Regions from separate parts of the Plantactinospora sp. BC1 genome, predicted to be linked through region 2. Evidence: riboswitches for the same ligand, from Rfam matches in the RefSeq annotation. Region 2 holds a riboswitch; each other region holds the start of a gene.
The links. A riboswitch is a leader RNA that binds a small molecule or an ion and turns the genes downstream of it on or off. The one in region 2 is predicted to bind cyclic di-AMP.
Positions count from the first base shown of each region.

Region 1 (5,848 bases), 2.7 Mb from region 2:
CTCGGGTTGTGGAACCACGCCTTCTGCCCGAGATACCAGATCGCGGTCCAGTCGCCCTGCCGGCCGGCGAGCGCGTAGGTCTGCCCGGCCGAGGCCCGCGCGCCGTGGTCGGAGATGTGCATGGTGTTCGGGGTGCCGTCCGGGCGCAGCGCGATGTCGTTGACCAGCGGCGCGTCGACGGCCGGGGCGCTGCGCAGGATCACCGACGAGGAGCCGCGCGACGGGCAGGGCACCCCGGCGGTGTCGCAGCCGGTGAAGGCCGGCCGGTTGGTGGCGAAGTCCGGGTCGATGGTGACCAGGCCGGCGGCCGGGATGCCGATGCCCCGGAACGGTGCCTTCAGCAGGTCGAAGTAGTGCGACCAGTCCCAGTACGGGCCGGGGTCCCAGTGCATGCCGCGCACGTTCGCCGGCAGGATGCCGGGTACGTTGTCGTGCCCGATGATGTGGTCGCGGTCGAGTGGGATGTCGTACCGGTCGGCGAGGTAGCGGACCAGCTTGGCGGAGGTCCGGTACATCGCCTCGGTGTACCAGGTGCCCTGGGCGGCGAAGCCCTCGTGTTCGAGGCCGATCGCCTTGGCGTTGACGTACCAGTTGCCGGCGTGCCAGGCCACGTCCTTGCCCTTGACGTGCTGCGCGATGTGCCCGTCCGCCGAGCGGAGCGTGTACTGCCAGCTCACGTAGGTCGGGTCCTGCACCAGCCGCAGCGTGGTGTCGTAGCTGCCCTCGGTGTCGTGGATGACGATGTATTCGATCTTCTGTCGGGCGGGCCGGTCGGAGAGGTCGTGGTTGCCGTAGTCGCCGTCCCCGAACGCCTGGTAGGGGGCGGGGATCCACTCGCAGGAGATGTCGCGCGGGCACTCCAGCCCGTCCGGGCGGGGGGTGCCGGGCAGGCCGAGCCGGTCCAGCCAGGAGCGCTGCGGGGCGATCCCCGGTCGGCCGGGGAGGGTGATCCGGTGGCCGTCGTCGGTGGTCCGGCTGGCGCCTTCGGCGATGGTCCGGTACACCTCGTCGGCGAAGGCCGCCGCGGCGTCGGCGCGGTCGCTGCCGGCGTACCGGGCCACCGCGCCGTACCAGGCCGCCGGGTCGCTGGCCGGGCCCGTCGGCGCGGCCAGCGATTTCTGGTACGACGCCAGCAGCGCCGCCCCGCCCCGGATGTTCGCCGCCGGTTGCGAGCGGAGCAGGTGCTCGTCGACTCCGGTCAGCGCGACGGCGGCGTCGAGGGTCTGCCCGCCGGGCGGCGCGTCGGCGCTCCGGTCGAGGTGTGGGCCGGCGGGTCCGGGTGCCGGGCGGGCGGGTCGGGCCGGGTCGCCGCGTCGGTCCTCACCGTGCTCGGGGTGCTCCGGCCCGGTGGCGAGCCCGGCGACGTCGGTGAGGTGCATCGGGCCGTACCCGCCGGTGGTGCTCGGCGTGCCGGCGTTCGTGTCCCAGCGGGATTCCAGATAGGAGACGCCGAGCAGCACACTCTCGGGTACGCCGAACTCGGCCGCTGCGGCGGCGTACTCCTGTTGCCGGCTGTCGGCGGACGTGGCGGTGGCGGGCGCGGGGCTGGCCGGCAGCAGCGCGGCGGCGCCGACGACTGCGGCCCCGATCGCGATTCTCCTGCTCAGCGGCTGTTTCGTGGGAAGCATCGAACCTCCATGAGCCGGGGGTGGGCCTGGTGATCACCCTCCACCCGGGACCGGTGCTGGTCAATACCTGCCGGCCAAGGTCGTCACTATGTAGGAATCTTTCACATATACCGAGTGTGATCGGCGGGTTCGATCCTTCGGTTCGCGGGTTCGAATGCTCCCACCGTCAGCGACCGATCCGATACATAACGAATCGACTCAGATCACGGGGTTGCGTTTGGATAACACCCTTCTCTAAGGTTGGGGACCGTCGAGCCGACGGCAGGCCGCCTAGCCGGGCGGCGACGTCTCGACACCGCCGAATCGTCACACTCAGCGAACCGGGGACCCGAGCTTCATGGGGTGAATCCGCGTCTCACGCGGTAGGGCGACAATCTTCCCGCCCGAACCCGTCAGCTAACCCGGTAGGCGGGCTACGGAAGAAGGAGTACGGACCCCGGTGGCTCCCCCTGCCCCGCCGCGGTCGCCATCCCTCCGATCGGCCTCCGCCGACGCCGGGAACGCGAAACCGCGCCCTCGAAGGTCCATTCTCGCCATCGCGCTCACGGCCCTGGCCAGCGCCGCCGTGCTGTTCACCGGCACGACGCCGGCACTCGCCGAACCGTCGGTGGCCGAGATCGAGCAGCAGATCGACACCGCCTGGCGCAAACTGGAGCCGGTCGTCGAGAGGCACAACGCCACCCGGCAGGACCTGACCGCGAAGAAGAAGCAGGCCGCCGCCCTGCAGAAGAAGATCGCCCCGCTCCAGTCGCAGATCGACGCCGCGATGAACCGGGTGAGCGACTTCGCCGTGGAGGCGTACAAGGGCGACAAGGCGTCCGCGGTCAACGCCCTGCTCACCACGAAGTCGCCGACCGCGCTGGTCGGCCAGCTCTCGGTGCTCGACCAGTTCGCGCGGCAGCAGCAGCGCGAGGTGCAGGCGGTCGTCGACCTCAAGAACAAGTACGCCGCCCAGAAGGCCCCGCTGGACCGGTTGGTCAGCCAGCTGACCAAGACCGAGGCGGAGCTGGCGGCGAAGAAGAAGGAGATCGACGCCGAGGTCGAGCGGTTGCAGAAGCTGCGGATCCAGGCGTACGGGAACGGCTCCGCCGGCCCGCTGCGGCCCGCGCCCTGCCCGGCGACCTACCCCGGCGGCCCGGCCGGCCAGGCGGTCAAGTTCGCCTGCGCCCAGATCGGCAAGCCGTACAAGTGGGGTGCGGAAGGCCCCAGCTCGTACGACTGCTCCGGCCTGACCCTGGCCGCCTGGGCGAAGGGCGGCGTCGGGCTGCCGCACAACGCCCGGGCGCAGCGCGGGCAGGTGAAGTCGGTCAGCCGCTCCCAGCTCCGCCCCGGTGACCTCGTCTTCTACTACGCCGACCTCAGCCACGTCGGCATGTACGTCGGCGGCGGATGGATCGTGCACGCGTCCCGGGCCGGCGAACCGGTGAAGATGAAGCGGATGGACGACGGCGAGATCCACAGCTTCGGCAGACCCGGCTGACCTCTCCCCGATCGACCGTGTCAACGGAGGAACCCCCGTCGCGCACCTGCGGCGGGGGTTCCTCCGTTCGGTCCGTGTCGCCGCCGCGCGGGCGGGGCGTCAGCGGGTGGGCCAGGTGCGCCAGTTCTGCCAGGAGCGGCTCGGGGTGGGGCCGCGCTGCCCCTGGTAGCGCGACCCGTAGACCGCCGACCCGTACGGGTGGGCGGACGGCGACGAGAGCCGGAAGATGCAGAGCTGGCCGATCTTCATCCCGGGCCAGAGCCGGATCGGCAGGTTGGCCACGTTCGACAGCTCCAGCGTGACGTGCCCGGAGAACCCGGGGTCGATGAAGCCGGCGGTCGAGTGGGTGAGCAGGCCGAGCCGGCCGAGGCTGGAGTTGTGGGTCGGCACGAACGTCCGGCCGGCGAGGAACATCCCACGCGGATCCGCCACCTGGATGCAGCGGACCGGGACGGACTCCACGGGCCGCACGTCGTCGACCGCACGGAAACGGTGGAACCGGCCAGCCTTCTGTCGTGCGAGCTTCCGGGGCAGCCGGAAGACCGGTAGGTGTGGCGTGAACTTGACCTGGAACGCCACCCCGCACTCCACGCCGTTCAGGACCGCCCGCTTCTTCCGTTTCACCGGCCTCAGTCCGAGACTTGCGGCGAGTTCGACCACCGCGTCCGCAAGCCTTTCCCTGGTGCTGACGAACTCACAGCGGCCCAGATCGTCGATGTGGCCGTCGGTGTCCATGAGGCCCTGCAACAGCGCGGTGCGCTGGTCGACATCGGCCGTGAGGTACTCGGCCGGCACATGCTTGTTGCCGACGACGCCGAGTTGTTTGAGCAGGCTCGACAACGACCCGTTCGCCGAATACCGACCGCTGCTGGCGTCGCGTGTGTGGCCTACCCCGCCGATCCGGTACCGGTAGCGACCGCTGACCTTCGAGACCGGGTAGCCGGCACGTCGGATCTCGTCGAGAATCGATTCGTCGGCGCAGGTGAACTCGGCACTGGCCGATGTGCCGTCGCCGAGCCACGCACCGAGAACATAGGGGTCCACGAGCAGGTCACGGGTGGGGTAATGGACCGGCTCGGTGACGTGGATATGGTGGTTTCGCTCCTTGTCACCGTAGCGAAGATCGCCGGCAATCTCGGCGGTCGTCCGAACCGAGCCGGCCGCGAGCGTGCCGCGGGCGATGTACTTGCGCTCCAGCTTCGTGGTGGTGATCCACCGATGATCGGCGTCGGCGACGATCGACTCACCGTCCGAGAAACTGACCCGGAAGCAGGGACGGTTGGTCATCACGTCAGTCGCAGCCACGATCCGTACCGGTTGGCCCCGATCATCGAAGACGAGATCGCCCACCCTCAGGTCGCCCATCTCCCGCCACCCTGCCGGAGTCGGGATGGGCGTGTCCACGGCCAACGCCTTTCCCTCCAGCCGGCCCGCGAGCTGGTCGCCGAGCGAGATCACCTCCAGGGTGGAGGCGAGCACGAACTCACCCGGGTGCAGCACGAACGGCTCGCCGTCCGGCACGTCGACCAGCGAGGTCAGCTCGTCCTGCTGCACGGCCGGGTCGATGTGCGTGTAGAGGTGGTTGTTGAAGACCCGGAAGAGCCGATCCAGGCGTACGTCGATGCTCGACGGCTGCACCAGCGCGGGCTCGAACGGCTCCAGCGCGAGGGTGCCCGCCTTGATCTCGATCACTAGGTCGTGGTCGGAGAGCAGCACCGGATCACCTTAGCGGTCGGGTGCGGCCGGCTGGCCGCGACCTCGCCGAAGGGTGGGATCGGGGTGGGTTCGGGGTAGGTGATCGAACATGTGTTCGATAGAATGTACCCATGGCATCCTGGTCCGAATTCGCCTCTGACGAGCCTCGACTCGCCGACGCGATCCGCGTCCTCATCCAGCAGTACGGTCCGGGTCTCGGCTACCTGGCGACCGTGCGCGCCGACGGTGGGCCGCGGGTGCACCCGGTGTCCCCGGTCATCACCGACGAGGGACTCTTCTGTTTCGTCGTCGACTCCCCGAAGCGGCGCGACCTCGAACGGGACGGGCGCTACGCGCTGCACTCCTTCCCACCCGAGGACAGCGACGACGAGGCCTACGTCGCCGGTCGGGCCCGCCCGGTGACCGACCAGGCCCGGGTGGACCAGCTCGCCGGCAACCTGCGGGCCGCACCGCAGGTCGACTGGCGGCTCTTCGAGTTCACCGTCGACGTGGCGATGGTGGCCCGGCACGGCAGCAACGGTGCCACCCCGCTCGCCGCCGGAGACCGGTCCGAGCGCCCTGCCGTGCAGGTCTGGCTCGACCCGGCCGGCGCCGTCACCACTGGCGAGGGCGTTGCGGGCGGGGGCACCGCCGCCGGGCCGAAGCGACGCGGCCGGCGCCGGGCCGTCGAGGCGGAACCGGTCCCGACACCGTGACCTACGGCTCCCGGAACGCCTTCCACGCCTTGAGCATCCGGAACACCTGACCGTACGTGAACTCGTACATGCAGGCGTCGACCGAGTAGTCCATGAAGTTGTGGATCGGGTCGAGGCCCGGCTTCGTCGTGCAGGTGTCCCGTCGCTCCGGGCAACCGAAGGCCGGCTCCGCCTCGGCGGGCGTGTCGTAGACGTGGTCGCCCTGACCGGAGCAGCCCTGCTGGAAGGTGTGGTAGAGGTTCAGCCAGTGCCCGACCTCGTGCGTCGCCGTGTCACCGGCGTTGTACGGCGCCGCCGTGCCGCCCGGCAGCGACTCGGCGAGCACCACC
Region 1 is NZ_CP028158.1:3,943,389-3,949,236, reverse strand. It holds gene C6361_RS17145 (N-acetylmuramoyl-L-alanine amidase) at 1-1,628, opposite strand, end outside; cyclic di-AMP (ydaO/yuaA leader) riboswitch at 1,915-2,055, shown strand; gene C6361_RS17140 (NlpC/P60 family protein) at 2,194-3,108, shown strand; partial or broken gene dcd (dCTP deaminase) at 3,208-3,486, opposite strand; partial or broken gene C6361_RS39235 (LAGLIDADG family homing endonuclease) at 3,682-4,395, opposite strand; partial or broken gene C6361_RS17130 (dCTP deaminase) at 4,519-4,824, opposite strand; gene C6361_RS17125 (pyridoxamine 5'-phosphate oxidase family protein) at 4,935-5,519, shown strand; gene C6361_RS17120 (zinc metalloprotease) at 5,521-5,848, opposite strand, start outside.
Region 1: linked by a shared signal. The riboswitch ahead of C6361_RS17140 (NlpC/P60 family protein) and the one ahead of C6361_RS28930 (C39 family peptidase) in region 2 are both predicted to bind cyclic di-AMP.

Region 2 (5,848 bases):
GTTCTACGTCAACCACGGCGCGAAGAACAGCCACTGCATCCGCTTCGCGCACCTCACACACATCCAGCTGCACCACGGCGACAGCGACAAGGCGCCGAGCGCCAACCCGGTCTCCGCGATCTTCGACCGGATCTTCGTCGCCGGGCAGGCGGCGATCGACCGGTACGCCCGCAACGGCGTGACCATCCCCCGGGAGAAGTTCGCCATCGTCGGCCGCCCGCAGGTGGAGTCGATCGCGGTGCGCCGGGAGCCGATCCGGGACCGGGCCGACAAGGTGGTGCTCTACACGCCGACCTGGACCGGGCACAACGCCGACGTCGACCACTGCTCGCTGCCGGTGGGCGAGACCCTGGTCCGCCGGCTGCTGGACCGGGGCGTGACGGTGATCCTGCGGGCCCACCCGTACACCTCGCAGAACCCGGCGTCGGCCCGGCAGCTCGCCCGGATCGAGCAGCTCCTCGCCGAGCACCGGGCCAGCACGGGACGGCGGCACGTCTTCGGCGCCGACGCGGCGAAGAAGATGAGCCTGGTCGACTGCGTCAACGCCTCCGACGCGCTGGTCTCGGACGTCTCGGCGGTGATCTCCGACTACCTCTACTCCGGCAAGCCGTACGCGGTGACCGACCGGGTCGGCGAGGGCGAGCGGTTCGTCGAGGGCTTCCCGCTGGCCGGCTCGGGTTACGTGCTGGACTCGCAGATGTCCAATCTGGACGACGTACTGGACCGGCTGCTGGAGACCGATCCGCTGGCCGAGGTGCGGTGGCGGACCCGTACCCGCTATCTCGGGGACTTCCCGGAGCAGCGCTACGCCGACGGCTTCCTCGACGAGGCCCGCCGGCAGTTGGACGGTGCCGGGGCTGCCCAGTCCGTACCGTCGCCCCGCCCCGCGCCGGTCCCCTGAGCGCACGCTCCCGGCGCGAGGGCTGTGCCATGATGCGTCGGTGACGATGATCAGGACCAGCCACGACCGGAACGAACTGGCCGGTCTGCTGCGCCGCGACCCGCACCTGCACGCGTACGAGCTCGGCGACCTGGACGACTTCTACTGGCCGTACACCACCTGGTATCGGCGCGACGACGCGGTGGCGCTGCTCTACCACGGTGGGTCCACTCCGGTGCTGCTGGCGCTGCACCGCTCACCGGCGGTGCTGACCGAGCTGCTCACCGGTCTTCTCCCGCTGCTGCCCCGGCACTTCGAGGCACACCTCTCCCCCGGTGGCGAGGCGGTGCTGGCCCGGGAGTACCCGCTCAGGTCGCGCGGCGCGCACCTGAAGATGGCGCTCACCGACCCGGACCGGCTGGCCCGGGTGGCGTCCGGCGGCGAGGTGCTGACCGAGGCCGACATACCGGAACTGACGGCCTTCTACCGGACGGCCTATCCGGACAACTGGTTCGACCCCCGGATGGTCGAGACCGGTCACTACGTCGGGCTGCGCCGGGACGGCGAACTGGTCTCCGTCGCCGGGGTGCACGTCTGGTCGCCGCGATACCGGGTGAGCGCGCTGGGCAACGTGACGACGGCTCCGGCGTACCGGGGACAGGGGCTGGCCAGTACGGCGGTGGCGACGCTCTGCCGGCGGCTGCTGGAGACCGTCGACACGGTGGCGCTGAACGTCGTCGCGGAGAACACGGCGGCGTACAAGCTCTACGACCGGCTCGGCTTCACCCCGGTCGCCGAGTACGCCGAGTACGTCGTCGGCGAGCCGCCGCCCGACCCGGACGTCCGTCCTCTTTGAACAGCACCACCACCGCGTTACGGTGTCGCCCTTGTCAAGGGTGCGCACCCCGGGCACCATGTCAACGTTCTGGAAAGCCCGCCGATCCGCCAGGCTGCCGGGCCGCCGTCCACCGGCCCGTACGCCTGTCGTCCATCCCTGTCTGTCGCCAGCCGATCTGTCGCCGAGGAGGCGCCGGTGCTCGAGGAGTTCATGGGCATTCCCGCCCACCCGTTCCTGGTCCATGCCGCGGTGGTCTTCGTGCCACTGCTCGCGTTGACCGCGGTCGGGTACGCGTTCCTGCCGTTCGTCCGCCCGCACCTGCGCTGGGTGCTGGGACTGCTCGCGGTCGCCACCCCGCTCGCCGCGCTGATGGCCAAGCTCTCCGGCGACCGTTTCCTCGCCCGGCTGGAGTCCCGTAACCGGGTCAGCCCGGAGTACGTCCCGAGGTTGGCGGAGCACCAGGACCTCGGCACCAACACCCTGTACGCGACGCTCGTGCTCGGGGTGCTGGCCCTGGCGCTGGTCTTCCTCGTCAGGCCCCGGACCGCCGCCCCCGCACCGGTGACCGCCGGGGTCGAGGGTGGCGCCGATGGCACGGAGGGGACCGCCGCCGCGACCGCCAAGGGGTCACCGGTGCTGACCCTGGTGCTCGGGGTGCTCTCCCTGGCGGCGGCCGGGATCACCCTGTACTACGTGTTCCGTACCGGTGACACCGGCGCCCAGGCGGTGTGGCAGGGCCAGTGATCCGCAACTGACCGAGGCCGGGCGCGGAACCGCTCGCGACGACGACGCCGGCCCGTCCCACGCCCCCGGTCGGCACGGGTCGTCCGGGTGGGTGGGTCGGGCCGGCGTCGTCGGTGCTGCTACCGGCGGGTCGTCGGTGCTGCTACCGGCGGACGGGGCGGATCAGGACGAGTAGCCCCGGGTGGCCGCCCAGTTCGCCAGGTCGATGGTGGTCATCCAGTAGTTGCTGTCCTCGCCCGGGATGGCCGGGTCGGCGATCTTCACCGTACGGCCGTCGTCGCGGTAGCCGACGACGGTCAGGTAGTGCCCGCCGGGGTAGCTGTGCCAGCCGCCCGCGAGGTCGGTGGCCGAGCCGGCGATGTTGACGACCACGGCGTACCCGCTGGTGACGGCGTGCACGACGTCCGCCTGGAGCCGGTCCATCTGCGCCGGGGTGGCCGCGCCGCCGGGGATGGCGGTGGTGCGGTAGAAGTCGGTACCGATGATCTTGTTGAGTACCCGGGTGGTGTCCTGGGCCGAGTTCGTGCCGCTCATCGTGGTGCCGAGGTCGGCGGCGACGGCGTCCTGGCTGGGCTTCTTGTCCCGGACGGTCAGCGCGATCCGGGTGGCGGCCGGGCCGCAGTACCAGCCGTTGATCTGGGCCTGGAACTGGTAGTCCAGCAGCTTCGACTCCGGGGGTGCCGGGCGCTTGCTCGGGGTGCTGGCCGCAGCCGCCTTCGCCGCCGCGCTGGGCGTGGAGGTGCCCGGCGCGCTGGTGGCCGGCTGCGACGGGGTCGCCGGTGCGGTCGTCGCGGGTGCGGTCGTCTCCGGTGCGGTGGTGACCGCCGCTCCGGCCTGACCCGCCGCCGGGGCGCCGAGGTCGGCGACGGCGACGGTCGAGGGCTGCGGTGCCTCGGCCGAACCGTCCGAGGTCAGCACGACCCCGGTGGACGCGGCGGCGGCGAGCACCGCTGCCGAGGCGAGCGCGAGCCGGTTACGTCGGCCCGACATGACGGTCCGGAACCGCCCGTTAATTGCGTGCTTCAACGTTGTCCTCCAGAGGAAATGCGCGCCACTATCACCGGGGGGCGAGAAATGACGCGACGTTTCTTTCGCTGCTGCGGGGAAACGTGACGCGAAATCGCACGGAATCGCACGGGAAAAGGTCCGCCGATACGCATTCGGCGGGACGGACCGAGGGTGTGCCGACCGGGTTGGCGCCGCTATCGGCGTACCGGTGGAATCAGCGCCACCACGATCCGTCGCGGCCGACCGGCGGCCTCACCGGAAACTGCCGGCCAGCGGGCCGGCGGGGTGCCCGCGCGTCGACGACTTCGGCGTCACGGACCGCTATCGGGCCAGGTTGGGGTGGCCGCCGGGGACCGGGTGGTCCGGGACGGCCGCGACGGCCGGGGGCGGGGGCGCGACGCAGCGAGGGAACTGGGGGGATGGGCCGGGGCCCGGGTGGTGCCGCACGAACAGCTACTCCTTCCGACACCGCCTACCGGGTTAGCTGACGGATTCGGGCAGGAAGGCCGCCCTACCGCGGGCCACAGCGGCTCGCGGATTCACCCCAGATAACTGTGGGTCCCCGGCTCGTTACGTAACGACTCGGCGGGTCTGCTCCGGTGTCACCCGTACGGCGACCAAGGGGCCGGACCAGACTCGCCGAGATTACTGGTCGACTTCTGTCGTTGCCAACCCCACTGAACAGCGAAAACAGTGACTCGGAGCGCGATTGGGACAGCGTCGGCCGGGCAGCCGGGCCGGGAGGCGACCGGCGGATAAACCGGCATGATCATGTACGCGTACGGTATGACGGAAATGCCGGCTTGGTCCGGTGGCTCGAACATGGGGACGAAGACCGCAGGAGGCTCCTTCCGATGACGACGGTGCACGAAGCTACCTACGACCTGCTCCGTTCCCTCGGCCTGACCACCCTGTTCGGCAACCCCGGCTCCACCGAGGAGCCATTCCTGAAGAACTTTCCGGCCGACTTCAGCTACGTTCTGGCTCTCCAGGAGGCCTCCGCGGTCGCGATGGCGGACGGCTACGCCCAGGCCAGCGGCCGGCCGGTGCACGTCAACCTGCACACCGCACCCGGCACCGGAAACGGAATGGGCAGCCTCGTCACCGCCTGGCACAACAAGACACCCATGATCGTGACCGCCGGTCAGCAGACCCGGACGATGAATCTGTCCGAGCCGATGCTGACCAACGTGCGCCCCACCCAACTGCCCGAGCCGTACGTCAAATGGAGTCACGAGCCACTGCGCGCGCAGGACATTCCCGAGGCGTTCATGCGGGCGCTCGCCACCGCCGTACAGCCGCCGGCCGGGCCGGTCTACCTCTCCCTGCCGCTGGACGACTGGGACGAGCCGGCCACCGGCACGGCGCCGGTACGCCGGGTCAGCACCCGGGTCGCCCCCGACCCGGCCGAACTCGACCGGTTCGCCGAGATCCTGGCGGCCAGCCGACACCCCATGCTGGTGATCGGCTCAGGCGTCGACCGCAGCGCCGGCTGGGCCGAGGCGGTCGCCCTCGCCGAACGGACCCGGGCACCCGTCTGGCAGCCGCCCTTCGCCGACCGGGTCGGCTTCCCCCAGGACCACCCGCAGTTCCAGGGACTGCTGCCGCCGGCGATCGGCCCGCTGGCCGAGAAACTGGTCGGCCACGACACCGTACTGGTGATCGGTGCCCCGGTATTCCGTTACTACCCGTACGTCCCCGGTCGGCGAGGCTACCTGCCGGACGGTACCCGGCTGCTGCACGTCACCGACGACCCGGCCGAGGCGGCCCGGGCACCGGTCGGCGACAGCCTCGTCGGCGACGTGACGCTGGCCTGCGCCGGGCTGACCGAGCGGCTGCCGGCCACCGACCGGCCGATGCCGCCGACCCGCCCCGCCGTGCCCGACGCGGACCCCGGCACCCCGCTGACCCCGGAGGCACTCTTCGGGGCGCTCGCCGCGGAATGGCCGGCGGACGGCATCGTGGTCCCCGAATCCCCCTCCAACCTCAGCGTGCTGCACCGGCAACTGACCATCACCCGACCGGGCTCGTACTTCAAGATGGCCAGCGGCGGCCTGGGCTTCGCGCTGCCTGCGGCGGTCGGCATCGCGCTCGCCCAGCGCGACACCGGGCAGCACCGGCCGGTGGTAGCGGTGATCGGGGACGGCTCGTTCCAGTACTCGCCGCAGGCGCTCTGGACCGCCGCCCAGCACCGGCTGCCGGTCGTCTTCGTGGTGCCGGTCAACCAGGCGTACGGGGTGCTGAAGGCCTTCGCCGAGTTGGAGGACGCGCCGGGGGTGCCCGGACTCGACCTGCCCGGCCTGGACATCCCGAGCATCGCCCGCGGCTACGGCTGTGTCGCACACCAGGTGGAATCGGTGGACGAGTTCCGGGCGGCG
Region 2 is NZ_CP028158.1:6,598,385-6,604,232, reverse strand. It holds gene C6361_RS28945 (CDP-glycerol glycerophosphotransferase family protein) at 1-901, shown strand, start outside; gene C6361_RS28940 (GNAT family N-acetyltransferase) at 948-1,736, shown strand; gene C6361_RS28935 (DUF2231 domain-containing protein) at 1,914-2,462, shown strand; gene C6361_RS28930 (C39 family peptidase) at 2,625-3,452, opposite strand; cyclic di-AMP (ydaO/yuaA leader) riboswitch at 3,925-4,068, opposite strand; gene mdlC (benzoylformate decarboxylase) at 4,325-5,848, shown strand, end outside.

Region 3 (5,848 bases), 380 kb from region 2:
TGGAGTCGTACTGAGGTCAGGCGGGGTCGGCACCGTCGAGGGCCGCCTGGATCAGGCCCCGGGTCTTCTCGTCGAAGGCGACCAGTCGGATCGACTCGACCGCCGACGGAGTGGAGCGGAGCGTCTGCACCGCTATCCGCGCCGCCCGGTCGGCCGGAAACCCGTAGACCCCGGTGGCGATGGCCGGAAAGGCGACGCTGCGCGCGCCCACCTCGTCGGCGACCGCGAGGCAGCGACGGTAGCAGGAGGCGAGCAGCTCGGCTTCGCCGTACCCGCCGCCCTCCCAGACCGGGCCGACGGTGTGGATGACATGCCGGACCGGCGGGTCGAGGTCGAACGCCGGGGTCGCCACCGCCTCGCCGGCCGGGCAGGGGGCGATCGCCCCGCCCGCCTCGGCGAGCCGCGGACCGGCCGCCCGGTGGATGGCACCGTCCACACCGCCGCCACCCAGCAACGACTCGTTGGCGGCGGTGACGATCGCGTCCACGTGCTCCCGGGTGATGTCGCCCAGCACGACTTCGATGGTGGCCATCCGCCGATGATGCCAGTCGACCGGCGACCTGTCCGCACAACGCCACCGCCCCGCCACCTGAGCGGACAGGTGACGGGGCGGTGGCGTTGGCTCGGGCTACAGCATCGAGACGTGCACGTGGTCGGTGTGGTCACTCGGACCGCTGTAGGAACTCCAGCCCTCGTCCGGGAACCAGATCTCCTTGTACCAGATCACGTAGAGGATGCCGAGCCGGTCCGCGTTGCGGATCAGGAACGCGGCCAGGTCGTTGCCGTACTTCATCTGGTCGTCGTTGGCAGCCCGGCTGAACCCGGAGTTGCGCAGCGACCAGTCACAGGCCCGGCCCTTCGGATGCTCGAACGGCCCACCGGGCCGGAAGCAGCCGACGAACCTCTTGAAGCCCGCCCGACGCACCTCGTTGTACATGTGGAGCGTTCGGGCGGTGATGCAGCCGCTGGTGGTCGGGTCCTTCTTGTTGCACGGCAGCCCGGGGAAGCCGTCCGCCATCCCCGGCCCCGGCCGGGCGACCGGCGAGGTGGCCGCCACCAGCCCCTTGTCGGGGCGCGAGTTGCCGCCCACCAGGGCGAGCGCCTTCTTCGCGTCCGACTGCTGCTTCTGGATGATCTTCTCTTGCGCGGCCTGCTTGGCGACCTCCTCGTCGATCGCCTTCTTGGCCGCGCCGACCTCGTTGCGCGCCTCGTTGAGCGCCCGGAGCTTGCTGTTGTTGAACAGGTTCAGCTCGTTGAGCGCCGAGGCCCGCTCGATGAACGAGTTCGACGAGGAGTCGGACGAGTTGTTGCTCAGCAGCATCGAGATGGCGCTGAGCTTGCCGCTGCGGTAGGACTCGGCCGCGATCTGGCTCGCCTCCGGCGTGAGCGCCGCCAGCCTGGCCTCCGCCTGCTTCAACTGGTTGCCGAGCTGCTGCTGCCGCCGCTGGGACTTGCTGCGCTCGGCCTTCGCCTCGGCGAGCCGCTTGCCGGCGCTGGCGAGCACGTCTCCGAGCACCGGCGAGTCGGCCTCCTCCTGGGGGGCCGGTTTCGGCGCGGGCGCCGCCGACGCCTCCGACGGGACCACGACCAGAGCTGCGGCGGTGAGCAGTGCCAGGGCAGTCGCCAGCCTTCGGCGTAGGGGTGCCCTCACATGTATCCCTTCCGTCGGCCGCCGACCGGGTTAGCTGACGGGTTCGGGATGGAAGTGGTCCCTACCGCTTGCGCGGATTCACCCCAGGGGTGCGTGGGTCCCCGGCTCGCCGGGTGGCGATTAGGCGGCGATCAGCGCCGGCACCACGCGGTATCCGGCGGCTATGAACGGCAGACAGCATACCCGGTTTCACTTCCGGAATGGCAAGCCCCGTTCGCGGGTAAAAGCGTTGCCGGACAACGACTATCAGTAATCACGGCGCGTCGGACGCATCGAAGGTCATGCTTTGTCCGCCATTATCGACTAGCTGCTGTCGGCTATTTACCAAGCGCGTTATCAACCGTCTGACGTGCGGAAACGTGTCCAGGTTGGTCGGTGGCGTGATTCCCCGGTCACCGTCGGCGCCAGGGCGTTGTGCCGAACAGCACACCGGCCACCGTACCGGCCGAGAGCAGACCCGCTGTCACCGCGCCCCGGTGCTGGGACAGCCAGAGTTGCGGACTCCGTGTCCGGTACGGCGTGTCGAACGAGCCGTGCGCGCCCCGGTCCACCCCGGTGCCGTCGTCGACCGGGTGCCACAGGTTGGCCGGTCGACCCCGCTCGGCCGGCTGCTCCGTCTGCTGGCCGGAGTACCCCGTCCGGGCCAGGTACCGGTCGAGCAGGCCGGGCACCAGCCGGTTGCCGAGGATGGTGCCGACCGTCGAGGCGCCGACCCAGTACTCCCGCCGGCCCGGGCGGTCGGCAGCGTGCACGATGGCCCGGGCCGCCAGTTCGGGCTGGTAGATCGGTGGCACCGGCTGGGCGCGGTTGCGCAGCCGGGACAGTACCCAGTCGAACTGCGGGGTGTTCACCGCCGGCAGGTGCACCATGGTGAGCCGGACCGGGCTCCGGTCGTGCAGCAGTTCGCAGCGCAGCGACTCGGTGAAGCCCGCGATGGCGTGCTTCGCGCCGCAGTACGCGGACTGGAGCGGGATCGACCGGTAGGCCAGTGCCGACCCGACCTGCACGATCGTGCCGCTGCCGCGCGCCAGCATCCGGTCGAGGGCGGCCCGGGTGCCGTGGACGTACCCGAGATAGCAGACCTCGGTCACCCGCCGGAACTCCTCCGGTCCGATCTCCTTGAAGGGCGCGAAGACCGAGACGATGGCGTTGTTGACCCAGAGGTCGATGGGCCCGAGTTCGCTGGTCGCCCGCTCCGCCGCCGCCTCCACCTGGCGGTAGTCCGCCACGTCGGTCTCGATCGGCAGCGCCACGCCGCCGGCCGCCCGGACGTCCTCGGCGGCGCCCCGCAGGCCGGTGTCGCCCCGGGCCAGCAGGGCGAGCCGCATCCCCCGGCTGGCCAGCAGCCGGGCCGTGGCCCGGCCCACCCCGGCACTCGCTCCGGTGACCACCGCCACCCGCGCCGCAGGTCGCCGCCGCATCCGCTCCCCCGTCCCGAACCTCCCCGGTCGCCGCGCGCCGGCTACCCGGCCGACGCCCCGACAAACTCCCGGACGCCCTCCGTCGCCGGGCCGCCACGGCACGCCGGGCCGCCACGGCACGTGCGGACGGGGGCTCTGGAGAGGCGGAGAGGCGGAGCCGGGCAGGAGGCGGGCAGTCGGAGTGACCGGCCGGGCCACCCGTCCGGGTGAGGATGAACCCCGGCCGGGCGGGTAACCGCGTCCGCGACGCGGCGGGCGTCGTCGAGGGGTGCGGCGGACGACGGTGCGGCGGGTGACGGTGCGGCGGGCGTCCGCGATGGGTGCGGCGGGTGATGGTGCGGCGGGCGGAGGAACAAGTGCGCGGCGGCGCGGTACCGGCGGCGACCGTCGGTGCCGCGCTGGCCGTCCAGGTGGTGCCGGCCGTGACGGTACTGCCCCGGGTACGGCTGCGGTTCTTTCCCCGGCTGAGCGGACGCGGCTCGCCGGGGCACGTCGCGCTCACCTTCGACGACGGCCCCGACCCGGCCTCCACCCCGCTCTTCGTCGAGACCCTCGCCGCACACCGGACCCGGGCGACGTTCTTCCTGCTCGGCTCGATGCTGGCCCGCGCGCCGGAACTCGGGCTGGATCTCGTCGCCGCCGGGCACGAGGTCGCGGTGCACGGCTGGGCGCACCAGAACCTGCTGCTCCGGGGGCCGCACGCCACCTACCGCGACCTGGCCCGGACCCGGGAACTGATCGGAGCGGTGACCGGACGGGTACCCCGGTTCTTCCGCCCGCCGTACGGGGTGTTCAGCGGCGCCGCCCTGATCGCCGCGCGCCGGCTGGACCTGACCCCGGTGCTCTGGACCTGCTGGGGGCGGGACTGGACCCGGTCGGCGACCCCCTCCTCGGTACTCGACACGCTGCGCGACGGGCTGGCCGGCGGCGGCACCGTGCTGCTGCACGACTCCGACTGCACCTCGGCGCCGGGTGCCTGGCGGGCCAGCCTCGCCGCCCTGCCCCACCTGCTGGAGGAGTGCCTCCGCCGGGGCTGGCGGGTCGGCCCGCTCGGCGAACACGGCTGATCCGGCCGCCCGGCGCCAAGAGCGCGGGGATCAGGCTCAACCAGCGGTTCGCCCGGGGTGTGCCGGTGCCCACTGCCCGGCGGGCTCAGCCCACCCGGTCGGTCAACTCACCCGGTCGGTCAGCTCCCCGGGTACCGCCTCGACCCGGCTGCCGGGCACGGCGGCCACCGGTGCCGACCCGGCGGCGTCGGCCGTCGGCCGCGACCCCAGCGGGTGCCGGACCCGGGTCACCACGCCGACGTGCGCCCGCCGCGCGGCCTGGAGCGCGGCGAAGAGCCCGTACGCTCCGCGACCGACCAGCCGGTGCTTGAGCCCGACGGCGCCGCCCGGCGGCTGGTAGCCGGCGGGCGGCAGGTGTGCCCGGTACCGGGTGACGATCTCGGCGAAGAACTCGCGGCGGCGCGCGGGCGGCACCCGTCGGGGATGGCCGAGCACCTGCAAGAGGTGCCAGATCATCCGCTGGAAGATCAGGTGACGCAGTTCGGCCGGCACCGCCGGGTCGGCGTCCAGCCCGGACAGCACCCGGTCCCAGTGCGCGAAGACCTCGAAGTGCCGGTCGCTGACCGTCGCGGTGATCGCACCCTCGGGACGCTGCCGGTACGCGTAACAGCAGCGGTCCAGCAGGGCGATCCGCTGCGCGGCGAGCATCAGCGGAAAGCTGAACGAGACGTCCTCGTACCAGCCGGGTCCGAAGGTCAGGCCGAGGTCGAGGAGGAACCGGCGCCGGATCACCTTGTTGCAGGTGATGTGCAGCACCGACAGCAGGGCCGGCCGCTGCCGGAGGGTGAAGGTATCCGGCCCCGGGCCTCCGGCACCGACCTGGGAGAGCGACAGGTGCCGGGTCCCGCCGTTCGGGTAGTACCGGGTGTACGCGGTGACCAGCAGGTCGGGCCGGGTCCGGGTCAACCGCTCGGCGACGGCGGTGAGGCTCCCCTCGGGCAGCCAGTCGTCGCCGTCGACGAACCACACGTACTCGCCGGTGGCCCGGGACAGGCCGGTGTTGCGGGCCGCCCCGAGCCCCTGGTTCTGGTCGAGGGTGACCACCACCAGCCGGCAGTCGCGTTCGGCGTACCGGGCCAGGATCGCCGCGCTGCCGTCGCGGGATCCGTCGTCCACCGCCACCAGTTCGAGGTCGCGGAAGGACGCGTCGAGGATGGAGTCCAGGCAGTCGGCCAGGTACGCCCGCACCTGGTAGACCGGGACTATCACGCTGAGCAGGGTCACCGTGGAAACCTCCGGGGGAGGACGGAGACCGAATAGTAGCGCCGAGTAATCAGCCGCCACGCGTTCAGTAACTAGCGAGTGACCAAATTGTGATTTGTCACTTCGATCAACACCTGTCCGGATCTACCGGTCAACCGGTTCGCGTACCCGGAGGGTCAGAGCCCCGCCACCCAGTTCCACAGGTCGACCACCCACTCGGTCTGGCGCAGGTACGCCACCCCGACCCCGGCCAGGAAGATCCCGGTGACCAGGTGCGCGCCCCGGGCACTACGGCGGATCTTGCCGAGCTGACGCTCCCAGACGACCCGGCCGACCAGCCGGGCCAGCGCGAAGAGGCCGACCGCGACGAAGAGGGTCAGCACGAAGGTGACCACCGGACTGGTCAGGTCACCCCGGGCCGAGATCGCCCAGATCCCCCAGCAGACGAAGGCAAAGAGGCCGCCCAGCATGCTCCAGTGCCGCCCGATGCGCAGCTGCCGCCAGTG
Region 3 is NZ_CP028158.1:6,973,888-6,979,735, forward strand. It holds gene C6361_RS30585 (TrmH family RNA methyltransferase) at 1-14, shown strand, start outside; gene C6361_RS30590 (O-acetyl-ADP-ribose deacetylase) at 17-532, opposite strand; gene C6361_RS30595 (hypothetical protein) at 629-1,651, opposite strand; cyclic di-AMP (ydaO/yuaA leader) riboswitch at 1,655-1,788, opposite strand; gene C6361_RS30600 (SDR family oxidoreductase) at 2,044-3,072, opposite strand; gene C6361_RS30605 (polysaccharide deacetylase family protein) at 3,405-4,139, shown strand; gene C6361_RS30610 (glycosyltransferase family 2 protein) at 4,242-5,363, opposite strand; gene C6361_RS30615 (hypothetical protein) at 5,519-5,848, opposite strand, start outside.
Region 3: linked by a shared signal. The riboswitch ahead of C6361_RS30595 (hypothetical protein) and the one ahead of C6361_RS28930 (C39 family peptidase) in region 2 are both predicted to bind cyclic di-AMP.

Region 4 (5,848 bases), 2.1 Mb from region 2:
GACAGCCCGGGCGGGTGGGCGCGCAAGCGGGGCAGCTCGACAGTCTCCTCGGCGAATGTCCCACCCCCGCACCCACCCGACGTGAGATCGCCGGCTCAGAGATGATCGCCACGACGGCCGACGTGGGATTGCCGCTAGCGCAGTTCCGCGATCCTGGCCCGGGTGTTGGCCGGGGCCTCGGGGTGCCCGTGCTCGACGTCGGCCCGGACGTCGGCCACGGTCCTGCCGGCCAACTCCCGTCGCCAGGCCAGCTCCGCGCCACGCATCGCCTGGGCGAACGCGCAGGACTGTCGGTAGTCGACGCCGGCATGCTCCCCCGGCCCCTTGCTGAGGATCTGGTCGCACCGGAACAGCTCCTCCGGGCCCTCGATCGCGGCGACGATGTCCAGTAGGGAGACCGCCTCCGGGGCCCGGGCCAGCCGGAAGCCTCCGCGCGGCCCCGAGGTCGAGGTCAGGATCCCGGCCCGGACCAGGGCTTGGAGCTGCTTGTTCAGGTACGCCGGCGGCAGCTCGTAGAACGCCGCGAGGGTACCGGTCGGCACCGGGTCGTCCAGCCAGCTCAGGTTGAGGCACGTGTGGAGGGCCCATTCGACGCCCTGGCTCGTCCGCATAATTCTGGACTTTACACGTCCAGAAACTGTGACGCCCGCCATGATCACTAGCGCGACCAATTCTGGATATCTAGTGTCTAGGAATCAGCGAAGCAACGAAGGAGCCGACAATGACCCTGGTACGCGCAGCCGAAGCCGAGGTTCTGGAGAGCGACCCGGCCAGCGTGATCACGCTGCTACTCGATCCCGAGCACACCGGCGGCACCCTGACCAGCAACCGCACCCTGCTCAAGAGCGGCACCGACGGCGCCCCGCCGCACCTGCACACCCGCTCCGGCGAGCTGTTCTTCGTGCTCGACGGCGCCCTCGAAATGCTCGTCGGCGACGAACTGCACACCCTGCACAAGGGAGACACGCTCTTCGTCCCGCCGCACACCCCGCACGCCTTCGCCCCCGCCGACGGCCAGGACGCCGACTTCCTCGTCGTGCTCACTCCCGGCAAGCCCCGGTTCGACTACTACCGGCTCCTCGACCGGGTGCACCAGGGCGAAGCCACCTGGCAGGAGGTTGGCCAGACCCAGGACCGCTACGACAACCACTACGTGGAGAGCCCGGTGTGGACGGCACGCGGCTGACCACGACCTGAGGTGACAGCGGTGGAATCGGGTCGGGCGGCCGAGGATGGCCACCCGGCCCGGTGTCGGGTGGCTACTCGACCAGGCGGTCCCGCCTGATCTTGTAGACCCCGTACAGGCTCTCCAAGCCTCCAACGACCATCAGCACCACGCCGAGCTTGGTGGGCGTGAAGATGACCACATGCTCGTCCGGTCCGAACAGCCGGAGCGCCAGTCCCACCACAAAGGTGGCCAGGCCGGTGAGCAGCGTCTTACGGGCTGAGGACATCGAGGATCCCTGCTGGAGAAGAGGGGCGGGAGGATCTTCGAAAAGCCTAGTCAGGCCCGCTATCCCCAGCCTCCTGCCGGTTGAGGAAACCGGACTACATCCTTCGACCGACACCACACCGGCCCCCGCCTCCGAGGGCTGCCCGGCGCCTCGACCGGCACGTCGCCCATGAAGCAATTTCCACGGCGGATCACTCCGAAATCCACCTGTTCGACCCAGTTGATCAGGTAGGCTGACCCCGGTTTCGCCCGGTGGCGCACCCCTCCGCGCCGGCGTGACCGCCGCCGAATCACTTTCGGGTGAGCCGGGGACCCAGGTAGGTGGGGTGAGTCCGCAACCGCGGTAGGGACTTGTTCCGTCCCGAACCCGTCAGCTAACTCGGTAGGCGGGCGACGGAGGGACATGCATGACGGGATCCACACGTCGGCGGTTTCCGCTGGCCCTGGCCCTGCTCGCCACGTTCGGCGCGCTCGCCGGGGCAGCACTCCGGCCCGGCGTGGCGGAGGCGAACAGCCCCGCCGTCCTCGGCGACGAAGGCGACACCCCGCTCCTACGGGACGTGCTCGAATCGACCGGCCGAGGTTACCTACAGGCCAGAAACGCGCTGGCCAACGCGAAAGCTCGACAGGCGAAGATCGTCGCCGAGCTACGCCGGGTCGAGGAACGCATCGCGCAGTTGCGGCCCCGGGTGGAGCAGGTGGCCCGGACGGCGTACCAGACCGGCCGGATCGGCCCGGTGCTGGTACTGCTGCACAGCGGCTCGGCCGACGAACTCCTGGAGCGCGCCCGTGGCCTGGAGGCGGTGGCGCTGCGGGACAACGACGTACTGCGCGCACTCGGCCAGGCCCGGGAGCGGGCCGCGCGGGCGAAGCAGGCGCTCGACGCCGAGGTGGTCGAGGAGCGCCGCCAACTCGCCATCATGCTGCGGCAGAAGCAGGCCGCCGAGCGGGCGCTGGCCCAGGTCGGCGGCGCCTCCACCGGAGGCTTCGTCAACGCGAGTTCGCCGGTGGCCCGACCCGCGCCACGCGCCGCCGACGGCTCCTGGCCACCACAGTCGTGCAGCCAGCCCGACCCGACCACCACGGGCTGCGTCACACCACGCACCCTGCACGCCTACACCGAGGCACGCCGGGCCGGCTTCGGCCGCTTCACCGGCTGCTACCGCTCCGGCGGCCCGTACGAGCACCCGAAGGGGCGGGCCTGCGACTTCTCCGCCGAGGCGGGTGGCTTCCGAGGTGCCGCCACCGGCGCCGACCGGACGTACGGCAACAACCTCGCCGCGTTCTTCGTCCGCAACGCCGACCGGATCGGGGTGCTGTACGTGATCTGGTACCGGCAGATCTGGTTGCCGACGATCGGCTGGAAGTCGTACGGCGGCGCACACGGCGACCCGTCCAGCGACCACACCAACCACGTACACCTGTCGCTGGTCTGACGGCCGGGGGAACACCCCCCGGCCGAGCGGACCGTCGGGACGGGAGGGTCAGGTCGGTTCGCTCTCCGGGGTACGTCGGACCGGGGCGCGGCCGGCCGGTTGGGCGGGCTGCGGGCCCGTCGGGCGGGCCGGCGGGATCGGCCGGGTCACCGGCTCCAGGCAGGTGATCCGGACCTTCTCCCCGTGGTGCAGCAGTTCGAGGGCGTCGTCCGGCTCGCCGTCGCGCAGCTCGTACGTCGCCTCGCGCGGCCGGACGTCCACCCGCAGGTGCACGCCCCGGTAGCGGAGCGAGAACTCCAGCCGGTCGATCCGGCTCGGCAGCCGGGGTGCGAAGGAGAGTGTCGCGGTGTGGTCGCGCATCCCGCCGAACCCGGCCACCAGGGCGATCCACGCCCCGGCCAGGGAGGCGACGTGCACGCCGTCCCGGGTGTTCTGGTTGAGGTCGTGCAGGTCCATCAGGGCCGCCTCGCCCAGATAGTCGTGCGCGAGCTCCAGGTGCCCGGTCTCGGCCGCCAGCACCGCCTGGGTGCACGCCGACAACGACGAGTCGCGGACCGTACGCCGCTCGTAGTAGGCGAAGTTCGCCGCCTTCTCCTCGTCGCTGAACGCGTCGCCGCGCCAGTGCATCGCCAGCACCAGGTCGGCCTGCTTGATCACCTGTTTGCGGTACAGGTCGAAGTAGGGGTAGTTGAGCAGCAGCGGGTACTGCTCCGGCGGGGTGCTCGCGAAGTCCCACTCCTGGAAGCGGGTGAAGCCCTCCACCTGCGGGTGCACGCCCAGCTCCGGGTCGTACGGGACGTGCATGTCGCGCGCGGCGTCCCGCCAGGCGGCGGTCTCCTCGTCGTCGACGCCGAGCTTCCAGGCCTCCTCGCCGTGCCGGGCGGCGGCGTCGGCGGCGGCCAGCAGGTTCCGCTGGGCCATCAGGTTGGTGTAGACGTTGTCGCTCTTCACCGCCGTGTACTCGTCCGGCCCGGTCACCCCGTCCAGGTGGAACCGGCCGTGCCGGTCGTGGTGCCCCAGCGAGCGCCAGAGTCGCGCCGTCTCCACCAGCAGTTCCAGCCCGACCTCGCGTTCGAACTGCTCGTCGTCGGTCGCCTGCACGTACCGGCGTACCGCGTCGGCGATGTCGGCCGCGATGTGGAACCCGGCGGTCCCGGCCGGCCAGTACGCCGAGGTCTCCTGGCCCCGGATGGTCCGCCACGGGAAGGCGGCGCCGCGCAGGCCCAGCGTCCGGGCCCGTTCCTGGGCCAGGTGCAGGGTGGAGTGCCGCCAGCGCAGCGCGGAGGCGACCGCCGACGGCAGGGTGTAGGTCAGCACCGGGAGTACGAAGGTCTCGGTGTCCCAGAACGCGTGCCCGTCGTAGCCCGGCCCGGTCAGGCCCTTCGCCGCGATCGGCCGCAACTCGGCCCGGGCGCCCGCCTGTAGCACGTGGAAGAGTCCGAACCGGACCGCCTGCTGCACCTCCGGGTCGCCCTCGACCCGCACGTCGGAGTCGTCCCAGAAGGTGTCGAGATAGCTGCGCTGCTCGGTGCAGAGCCCGTCCCAGCCGGAGAACTTCGCACCGGCCAACGCCGCCGCCACCTGGTCACGCAGCGCCGGGCGGGACCGGCGGCTCGACCAGCCGTACGCGACGAACTTGACGATCCGGAGCTGCTCACCCGGCTTGATCACCGAGGTGACGGTGGTCCGGGCCCAGTCCTCGTACGCCTCGGTGCCGACGAGCTTGCGTTCCGGCCCGTGCACCTCGTGGCTCATCGAGACGGCCACCCGCAGCCCGCTCGCCTTGGTGCGGTGGATCAGCAGCGCGCCGTCGCTGTGCACCAACTGCTCCTCGGACTGCAACGGCGACTCCAGCACCGCCGCCACCCGGGGGTCCCGGCTCTGCGCCGGAAGCTGCTCGTTGGCGACCAGTTCCGACTGGACGATCAGCCGCATCGGCCCGTCGACCGGCTCCACCCGGTATTCGATCGCCGCGATGGAGCGCTGGGTGAACGAGACCAGCCGGGTCGAGCAGATCCGCACCGTACGCCCGGCCGGGGAGCGCCACTCGACCGACCGTTGCAGGGTGCCGGCGCGCAGGTCGAGCACCCGCTCGTGGCTGAGCAGTTCGCCGTACCGGACGTCGAAGGGCTCGTCGTCGACGAGCAGCCGGATCGGCTTGCCGTTGGTGACGTTGACGATCGTCTGGCCCGACTCGGGGAAGCCGTAACCCGCCTCCGCGTACGGCAGCGGCCGCAGCTCGTAGAAGGAGTTCAGGTACGTCCCCGGCAGGCCGTGCGGCTCGCCCTCGTCCAGGTTGCCGCGCAGCCCGATGTGCCCGTTCGAGAGTGCGAACACCGACTCGGACTGGGCGAGTACGTCCAGGTCGAGCCGGGTCTCCCGGACGTGCCACGGCTCGACGGGATAGGCCCGTTCCCGGATCATCGGCGCCTCCTCGCAGTCACCGGACCACCTCCGGCCCGGCCTGCGCCGTTCCGGCACCACCCCGACCGCTCGCCGTCGGGTCGCCGCCCGCCCCGCCGAGTAGTTCGGAGAGGTCGCGCACCACGATGTCGGCGCCGTGTGCGCGTAACGCGTCGGCCTGGCCCACCCGGTCGACCCCGACCACGTAGCCGAAGTTGCCGGCCCGGCCCGCCGCCACCCCGGCCAGCGCGTCCTCGAAGACCACGGCCTGGTCGGGGCGGACCCCGAGCAGTTCGGCGCCGGCCAGGAAGGTGTCCGGATGGGGCTTGCCGCGCAGCCCGCGTCGCCGGGCGACGACACCGTCCACCCGGGCCTCGATCAGCGGTTCGAGGCCGGCCGCCGCGACCACGTCGGCGGCGTTGGCGCTGGCCGAGACGACGGCCCGGCGCAGCCCGGCCGCCTGCGCGGCGTGCAGGTAGTCCACCGATCCCTGGTACGGCAGCACGCCGTCGGCGTGGATCCGCTGTAGCAGGATGACGTTCTTGCGGTTGCCGAC
Region 4 is NZ_CP028158.1:4,529,770-4,535,617, reverse strand. It holds gene C6361_RS19785 (Rrf2 family transcriptional regulator) at 135-611, opposite strand; gene C6361_RS19780 (cupin domain-containing protein) at 722-1,186, shown strand; gene C6361_RS19775 (DUF5708 family protein) at 1,260-1,454, opposite strand; cyclic di-AMP (ydaO/yuaA leader) riboswitch at 1,727-1,857, shown strand; gene C6361_RS19770 (hypothetical protein) at 1,861-2,889, shown strand; gene C6361_RS19765 (glycoside hydrolase family 65 protein) at 2,938-5,313, opposite strand; gene C6361_RS19760 (HAD family phosphatase) at 5,330-5,848, opposite strand, start outside.
Region 4: linked by a shared signal. The riboswitch ahead of C6361_RS19770 (hypothetical protein) and the one ahead of C6361_RS28930 (C39 family peptidase) in region 2 are both predicted to bind cyclic di-AMP.